Regions from separate parts of the Porticoccus litoralis genome, predicted to be linked through region 2. Evidence: predicted binding sites of a transcription regulator. Region 2 holds the regulator's gene; the other holds the start of a gene.
The links. Region 2 encodes PhoB, which activates phosphate uptake and scavenging genes when phosphate is short. Its sites were predicted from a motif close to TGTCATAAANNTGTAACA; they were not measured.

Region 1 (3,392 bases), on a different contig from region 2:
TTCAACTTGAGGGTAATTGCTGCGGGTTTTCCTGCTTTTGCCGCAGCGATTTCATGGTTGATCAGGGCGCGAATTTTCCGGCGGCAATTTAAAGGGGAGACTTGTAAGTATTTGAAATCGTAGTGTTTGAAGCTTTGTTCAATAAAGTCGAACACATGGCTTACTTCCTCGCAGATTTCCGGGTGTGAAGTGAACAGCGCAAAATCTGTATAAATCTCTGCAGTTTTCTCATTGAAATTACCCGTGCCGATATGGGCATAACGTTTTTCTCCCTGCGGTGACTGGCGGCTGATCAGGCACAGTTTTGAGTGTACTTTCAGGCCGGGAATACCCAACATCACCTTAATCCCCTCATCAGAAAGCTTCTCTGATAAATCCAGATTCTGTTGTTCGTCAAAGCGGGCTTTCAGTTCAACATTCACAGTCACCTGTTTGCCATTACGGGCGGCATCGATGAGGGATTCAAGCACGCGTGAATTCTTGGCTACCCGGTAGATATTAATTTTTATGGATGTCACTTTAGGGTCGAAGGCAGCCTGGCGAAGGAGTTCAACCAGGTAGTTGAATTTGTGGTATGGGTAATAGAGCAAAATGTCATTTTTATCGATGGCCTGAAACGCATTGCTGTACTTATCGAATTTATTTACCGACAGCGGTGGCATGGAAGGGAAACCCAGGTATTTTTCCCCGGGATTGGTAAAGCCGATAAAGTCACGAAAGTTGCGGTAGCGGCCACCGGGAATGATGCTGTAGCCACGGGCAAAACCGAATTTGGTTTTCAGCAGATCAATCATACCTTCTGGCATCTCTCTATCGAACGATAAGCGGACCGGGTTGGCCTGCAGGCGTTGCTTGATGCCCATGGACATTTTCTCCACCAGACTGCGATCAATATCGTCGTCGAGTACATACTCAGCATCTCTGGAAAATTTCATCGACCAGGCGTTGAGCTGGTCATAAGAGAAAAAGTCAGCAAGCACCATGTCCAGGCAAAGTCGGATAGCCTCGTCGATAATCATGAAATAGCGTCGACGATTTTTTTCATCATTGGGCAAACGTAGAAAACGACTGCTGGTATCCGGAACTTCCAACAGCGCATAACTCACGTCATCGCCATTACGAATTTCTACCGCGAGGTAATTGGCTCCATCCTGGAGTACCCTGGAGAGGTCAATGTCCGGCGTGATCAGGATCGGTACAATGCGCGGCAACACATGTTCCCTAAAGTGATGCCTGACCCAGGTTTTCTGCTTGGTGGAGAGATCATCCGGCATCAGAAAATGGATACGGCGTTTGCGCAGCTCCTTTAGAATGGATTCAAAGGCCAGGTCGAAAAGCTCAGAGTGACGGGCAATGCCCTTGTTAATATCTCGCAGCAGTTGTTTACTTTTTTTGGCGGAGCCGGAAGTCTGCTCAATAAGAATTTTTCGGCGTACATCGGCCACCCGCACCTTGAAGAACTCATCCTGGTTGCTGGAGAAAATCCCCAGGAAATGGACGCGCTCAATAATCGGGTTGTCGGCGTCGTTTGCTTCCTGCAGCACGCGCTCGTTAAATGCCAGCCAGCTCAATTCCTTTGGATAAAAGGGGTATTTTTTCATAGAGTATGATGGCGTTGCCAAACACGGATTCGAACAACCATACCGGGTTTTAGGTGTGGTTGTGTGACACTAAATTGACAGTTAGATGACAGCGGGATCGCTATGGCAAGTATTAAGGAAATTGAGGTTAAGGTGCTCGAAGTCGACCGGGCTTCCCTGGAACAAAAAATTCTCGACCTCGGTGGCCACAAGGAATTCGAGAGCGAGTTTTTCGCCATTCTTTTCGATGATGCCGACGGATCCATTCAGGCCGCGGGCAATCTTTTGCGCCTGCGCAAGGAGCAGGACGGCGTCAAGCTGACCTACAAGCAGACGGTGAGTACCGGCCTCGCCAAGATCATGGATGAGCACGAAACCGCCGTTGATGATTTCGAGGTGATGCGCCAGATACTGGCGTCACTCGGTTATCGTGAAGGCCTGTCCTTACGAAAAAACCGCGCCCAGTTTTCTCTCGATGGCCAGCATCTGGTGTTCGACAAATATTTTGACGAGCTGGAACACATTCCGGAGTTTCTGGAAATCGAGGCCCAGAGTGAAGAAGCGTTGCTGGCGCTGATCAAACGCCTGGGTATCGAGCGGGAACAGACCCGCCCCTGGAATACCCGCGATCTGATGCAGTATTACCAGAAAAAATAAGGGCGGTTTTTTTAAACCGCCCCTAAGTATTTATTTCGGTCATTATTTCTCCAGTATTGCCGCCACACCCATACCACCCGCCGTGCATATCGAGATCAGTCCGCGCCCCTGTCCGGCTTCGTTGAGCAGTTTGGCCAGGGTCCCGGCAATGCGTGCGCCGGTGGCGGCAAACGGGTGTCCGAGGGCGAGACTGCTGCCCACGATGTTCAGTTTGCTGCGGTCGATGCTGCCCAGTGCTGCATCCAGTCCCAGCCGCTCGCGGCAGTACTCTTCTGATTCCCATGCTTTTAGGGTGCAGAGCACCTGGGCGGCAAAGGCCTCGTGAACTTCGTAGTAATCAAAATCCTGTAGCGACAACCCGGCTTTGCGCAACATATTGGCCACGGCCACGGTGGGTGCCATCAGCAAACCCTCACCAGACACGTGATCCACGGCGGCGGTTTCCATATGAGTGAGACGAGCCAGTACCGGCAGCCCGTTTTCGGCAGCCCAATCTTCACTGGCCAGCAACAGGGAGGCTGCGCCATCGGTAAGCGCGCTGCTGTTGCCTGCGGTCAGTGTCCCGGTGGCGGAACGATCAAATACCGGCTTCAAACCCGACAACTGTTCCAGGGTCAGGTCGTAGCGCAGGTTATTGTCCCGCAACATGCCCGCACAGGGACTTAACAGGTCGTCAAAAAAACAGTCGGCGTAGGCGGCCTGGGCGCGGTTGTGACTGGCCAGAGCCAGCTCATCCTGCTCGGCCCGCTCGATCTTCCACTCCCGGGCCATCAGTTCGGCATGTTCGCCCATGCTCAGCTCGGTGCGGGGTTCGGCAATGGCTGGTGCCACCGGTGAGAGCTCTGACATGCTGAAGCCCTTGAACACCGAAAATTTCTCGCCGAGGGTTTTGGCCTTCGATAATTTCACCAGCCGTTGTGAAAACTTGCGTGAGAACAGAATGGGCGGATCACTGGCACTGTCCGCACCCGCGGCAATACCGCATTCAATCTGTCCGCAGGCAATTTTTGCGGCAATGCCAAAGGCCGCTTGCAGACTGGTGCCGCAGGCCTGTTGCAGACTGATGCCGGGGGTCAGCGGCGACAGGCTGGTGCCGAGCACGGCTTCCCGGGCCAGGTTGAAATCTTTCGGGTGGTTGCTCACTGCACCGGCCAC
Region 2 (3,392 bases):
CCGCGGAATGTGTTTGGGATCTATGCCGTAGCCATCGTCACAGATCTCAATAATCACTTCATTTTCGGTGCTGCGGCAGGTCAGGCTAACATCCACGCCACCGGGATTATGTTTGATGGCATTGATGGCCAGGTTGGAAATGGCGCTGTACAGCTCTTTGTATTCACCTCTGACCTCCAGTTTTTCTTCCACCAGCTCCATCGAAATATGGTGGTTTTCGGTGCAGACCATGCGGGCATCCTGCACGACCTGTTGCAGCAACGTGGCAATATCAACGGTAGAGCGCGGTGGGGGTTTTCGGTTCGACTCCAGCTGCGACAGCATGACCAGATCGTTGGCCAGCGCGTTGAGGCGTTCGGTCTGCTGGTCCATCTGATTGAGGGCTTTTTTCCAGGTGCCCGGCAGTTGATCACTGTTATCTTGCAGGGTTTCCAGATAACCGGAGAGTACGGTCAGCGGGGTGCGCAGTTCGTGGGAGATATTGGCAACAAAGTCCTGCCGCATCTGTTCCAGGTTGCGCAGTCGGGTGATGTCCTGCGCCATCAGGATAATATTCCCGTCGCCAAACTCGGCTGCACTGAACAGCAGGGTTCTGCTCGGGTCTTCCGGGGAGGGTAATTCTGTAGGTGGCGGCAGTTCGTTGTGCTGGATAAAGGCCACAAAGCGTGGGTCGCGAAGAATATTGATTATGGACTGGCCCCGGTCCCCCTTTTCCAGGCCCAGTAAGGCCTCTGCCGCGGGATTCCACCATTCCAGAACACGGTCAGGGGTCAGTGTCATGATGCCGTCGGGTAACGCAGAGGTGATATTGCGCACCCGTTCGGAAAGCTGGCGGCGGCTCTGTTTGGCGCGGTCATTGCGCTGCTGCATACGGTACAGGTAGTCCGTCATATCACCCCAGACACCACTGGCATCTGGCGGCAGCCCATTAGCCCCCTGATCCAGCCAGTCGTAGAGGCGGGCGATATGAGAAAAAGTCCAGAGCATATAGATGCTGCCACCGGCCAGCAGGGTGAACAGTATTTCGCCCAGCATGAAGCCGATGAATAACAGCAGCAGCGTGATCAGGACAATCCGCCGTATTTCTGCCTGTAGCCCTCTGTGCAAGTGTAGTCCTTACTCTTCTACAACCCGTGTGGAGAAGCGGTAGCCCGCGCCCCGCACAGTCTGTATGAAGCGGTCATGGCCTTCAAGGGCTATTGCCTTGCGCAGCCGTCGAATATGGACATCGACGGTGCGCTCATCCATGTACACATTGCCGCCCCAGACGTGGTCCAGAATTTGGTCGCGGGAGTAGACCCGCTCCTGGTGGGTCAGGAAAAAACTCAGCAGGCGGAATTCAGTCGGCCCCATGGAGACGGTCTGATCATTGATGGTCACTCGGTGGCTGATGGGATCAAACAGCAAGCTTTCCACCTGGATCGGTTCCTGTGGCAGGGCCGGTTCAGCGCGGCGCAGAACCGCGTTAATCCTGGCTACCAGAGCGCGGGGAGAGAAAGGCTTGGTGATATAGTCATCGGCACCGATTTCCAGTCCCTGGACAACATTGTCCTCACTGGCCTTGGCGGTGAGCATGATGACCGGAACGTTTTTGGTCAGCTCGTCACGTTGCAGGCGACGAATCAGCTCGACGCCACTGGTGCCGGGCATCATCCAGTCCAGTAACACCAGGTCTGGTTGCTCGTCGATGATCATGGCGTGAGCCTGCTGGGCGTTTTCCGCCTGAATGCAGTTGAATCCCGCCACGTCGAGAGCTGTGCTGATCATGTCGCGGATGGCTGGTTCGTCATCCACGATGAGAATGGTTTTTTCGCTCATATCCCTATCGTCTCTTTTCATATCTGTGTATTACATGACTCAGGTATGACAGAAATATGACAGTGGTTGGCACGACATGGTGAACTAGTTGCCGCCCAGCTGATAGTCGAGCACCAGTCCTATAAAAATAACGGCACCCACGTAGTTGTTGTTGAGGAAGGCCTTAAAGCAGCCGTCCCGGTCACGGTTACGTATCAGGTACTGCTGGTAGAGAAACAGCAAGGCCGCAACAGCCAGCCCCAGAAAAAACCAGAGGCCGCGGCCAAAATTCGTACCTATCATTAGCAATGCAATCACCACCAGTACCTGCAGGGTGGCGGTGATGGCGATGTCCATGTCGCCAAACAGAATGGCCGTGGATTTGATCCCGATTTTCAGATCATCATCACGATCAACCATGGCATAGAAGGTATCGTAGGCGATGGTCCACAGGATGACAGCAGCGTAAAGCGCCCAGAGCTCAGGGCGCAGTGAGCCGGTTTCCGCTGCAAAGGCCATGGGGATACTCCAGGCAAATGCCGCGCCAAGTACCAGCTGGGGCAGGTGGGTGTAGCGCTTCATAAACGGATAGCAGAATGCCAGCGCCACGCCGACAAAGGCCAGCTGAATGGTGAGCGCGTTGGTTAGCAACACCAGCAGGAAAGATAACAGGCACAGGGCGGAAAACAGTATCAGTGCCTCCCTGGCGGTGATGGCGCCTGTGGCCATGGGACGGTGCTGGGTGCGAGCTACATGACCGTCGACTTTGCGGTCGGCAAAATCATTGATGACACAACCGGCGGCACGCATCAGGAACACGCCGAGAACAAATACCAGCAGATTCTTGATGGAGGGAACGCCCTCTGCCGCTAGCCACAGGGCCCAAAGGGTGGGCCATAACAGCAACAGCGTCCCAATGGGCTTGTTGAGGCGCATCAGGCTGATGAAGTCTGGCAATCTTTCCCGCAATGAGTTCATGTTAGGCGTTAATACCGGGCTAAAGCGGGGTATTGTAAGGGGTAAATTCCGGTAAAAACATCTCACACACCAACAGCGGTTTGTTGTCCAGCCAGAACAGGGAGCGTCGCCCCGGTATTGTGGCCTGTATCCCTTGCAGGGGACCGGGTAGAGGTAGCTGGCGGGTATCCTGGCAGGTGAGCTCTATGGCACCCCTGCGCATGTGTGGGTCGCTGAATAACAGCGCTCCCAGTGGTCGGTTGTCCAGTTTGCGTAAACCGCGCAGACGCCCGTTTAGTGAGGTTTGGGGGATGACACTGCGCGCATAGACCCAGGGTCTGCCACCGCCGAGCAGAATCACTTCGCGAATCAGCGCCAGCTGGTGGTGCCTCATAGCCAGTGCTTTGCGCTCGGATGGTCTGGGGAGTGACATCTGCTGGCGGATGACCTGTACACCAAAATCACCATGACTGAGTTTGATCAGTCGCTCGGTGAGGGAACCCCGATCCAGCAGCCAGCTGCGAAGCGGGCCGTTGGCCGGTGAAGCGGGGCCGCGCTTGTGGCGATGCCAACGGGGTTCTGACGTGAACGACATGGGGGTCCTGGTAACGCTGGTGTGGTGGCTATTCTAACGGCTG

Region 1: the regulator PhoB is predicted to act here: its motif matches at 1,664-1,681, upstream of ppk1 (polyphosphate kinase 1).

Annotation. Positions count from the first base shown of each region.
Region 1 is NZ_JAUUUU010000002.1:260,397-263,788, forward strand. It holds gene ppk1 (polyphosphate kinase 1) at 1-1,601, opposite strand, end outside; gene Q8A57_RS05535 (class IV adenylate cyclase) at 1,704-2,237, shown strand; gene Q8A57_RS05540 (acetyl-CoA C-acetyltransferase) at 2,280-3,392, opposite strand, start outside.
Region 2 is NZ_JAUUUU010000003.1:111,772-115,163, reverse strand. It holds gene phoR (phosphate regulon sensor histidine kinase PhoR) at 1-1,107, opposite strand, end outside; gene phoB (phosphate regulon transcriptional regulator PhoB) at 1,117-1,818, opposite strand; gene ubiA (4-hydroxybenzoate octaprenyltransferase) at 1,903-2,775, opposite strand; gene Q8A57_RS07015 (chorismate--pyruvate lyase family protein) at 2,795-3,349, opposite strand.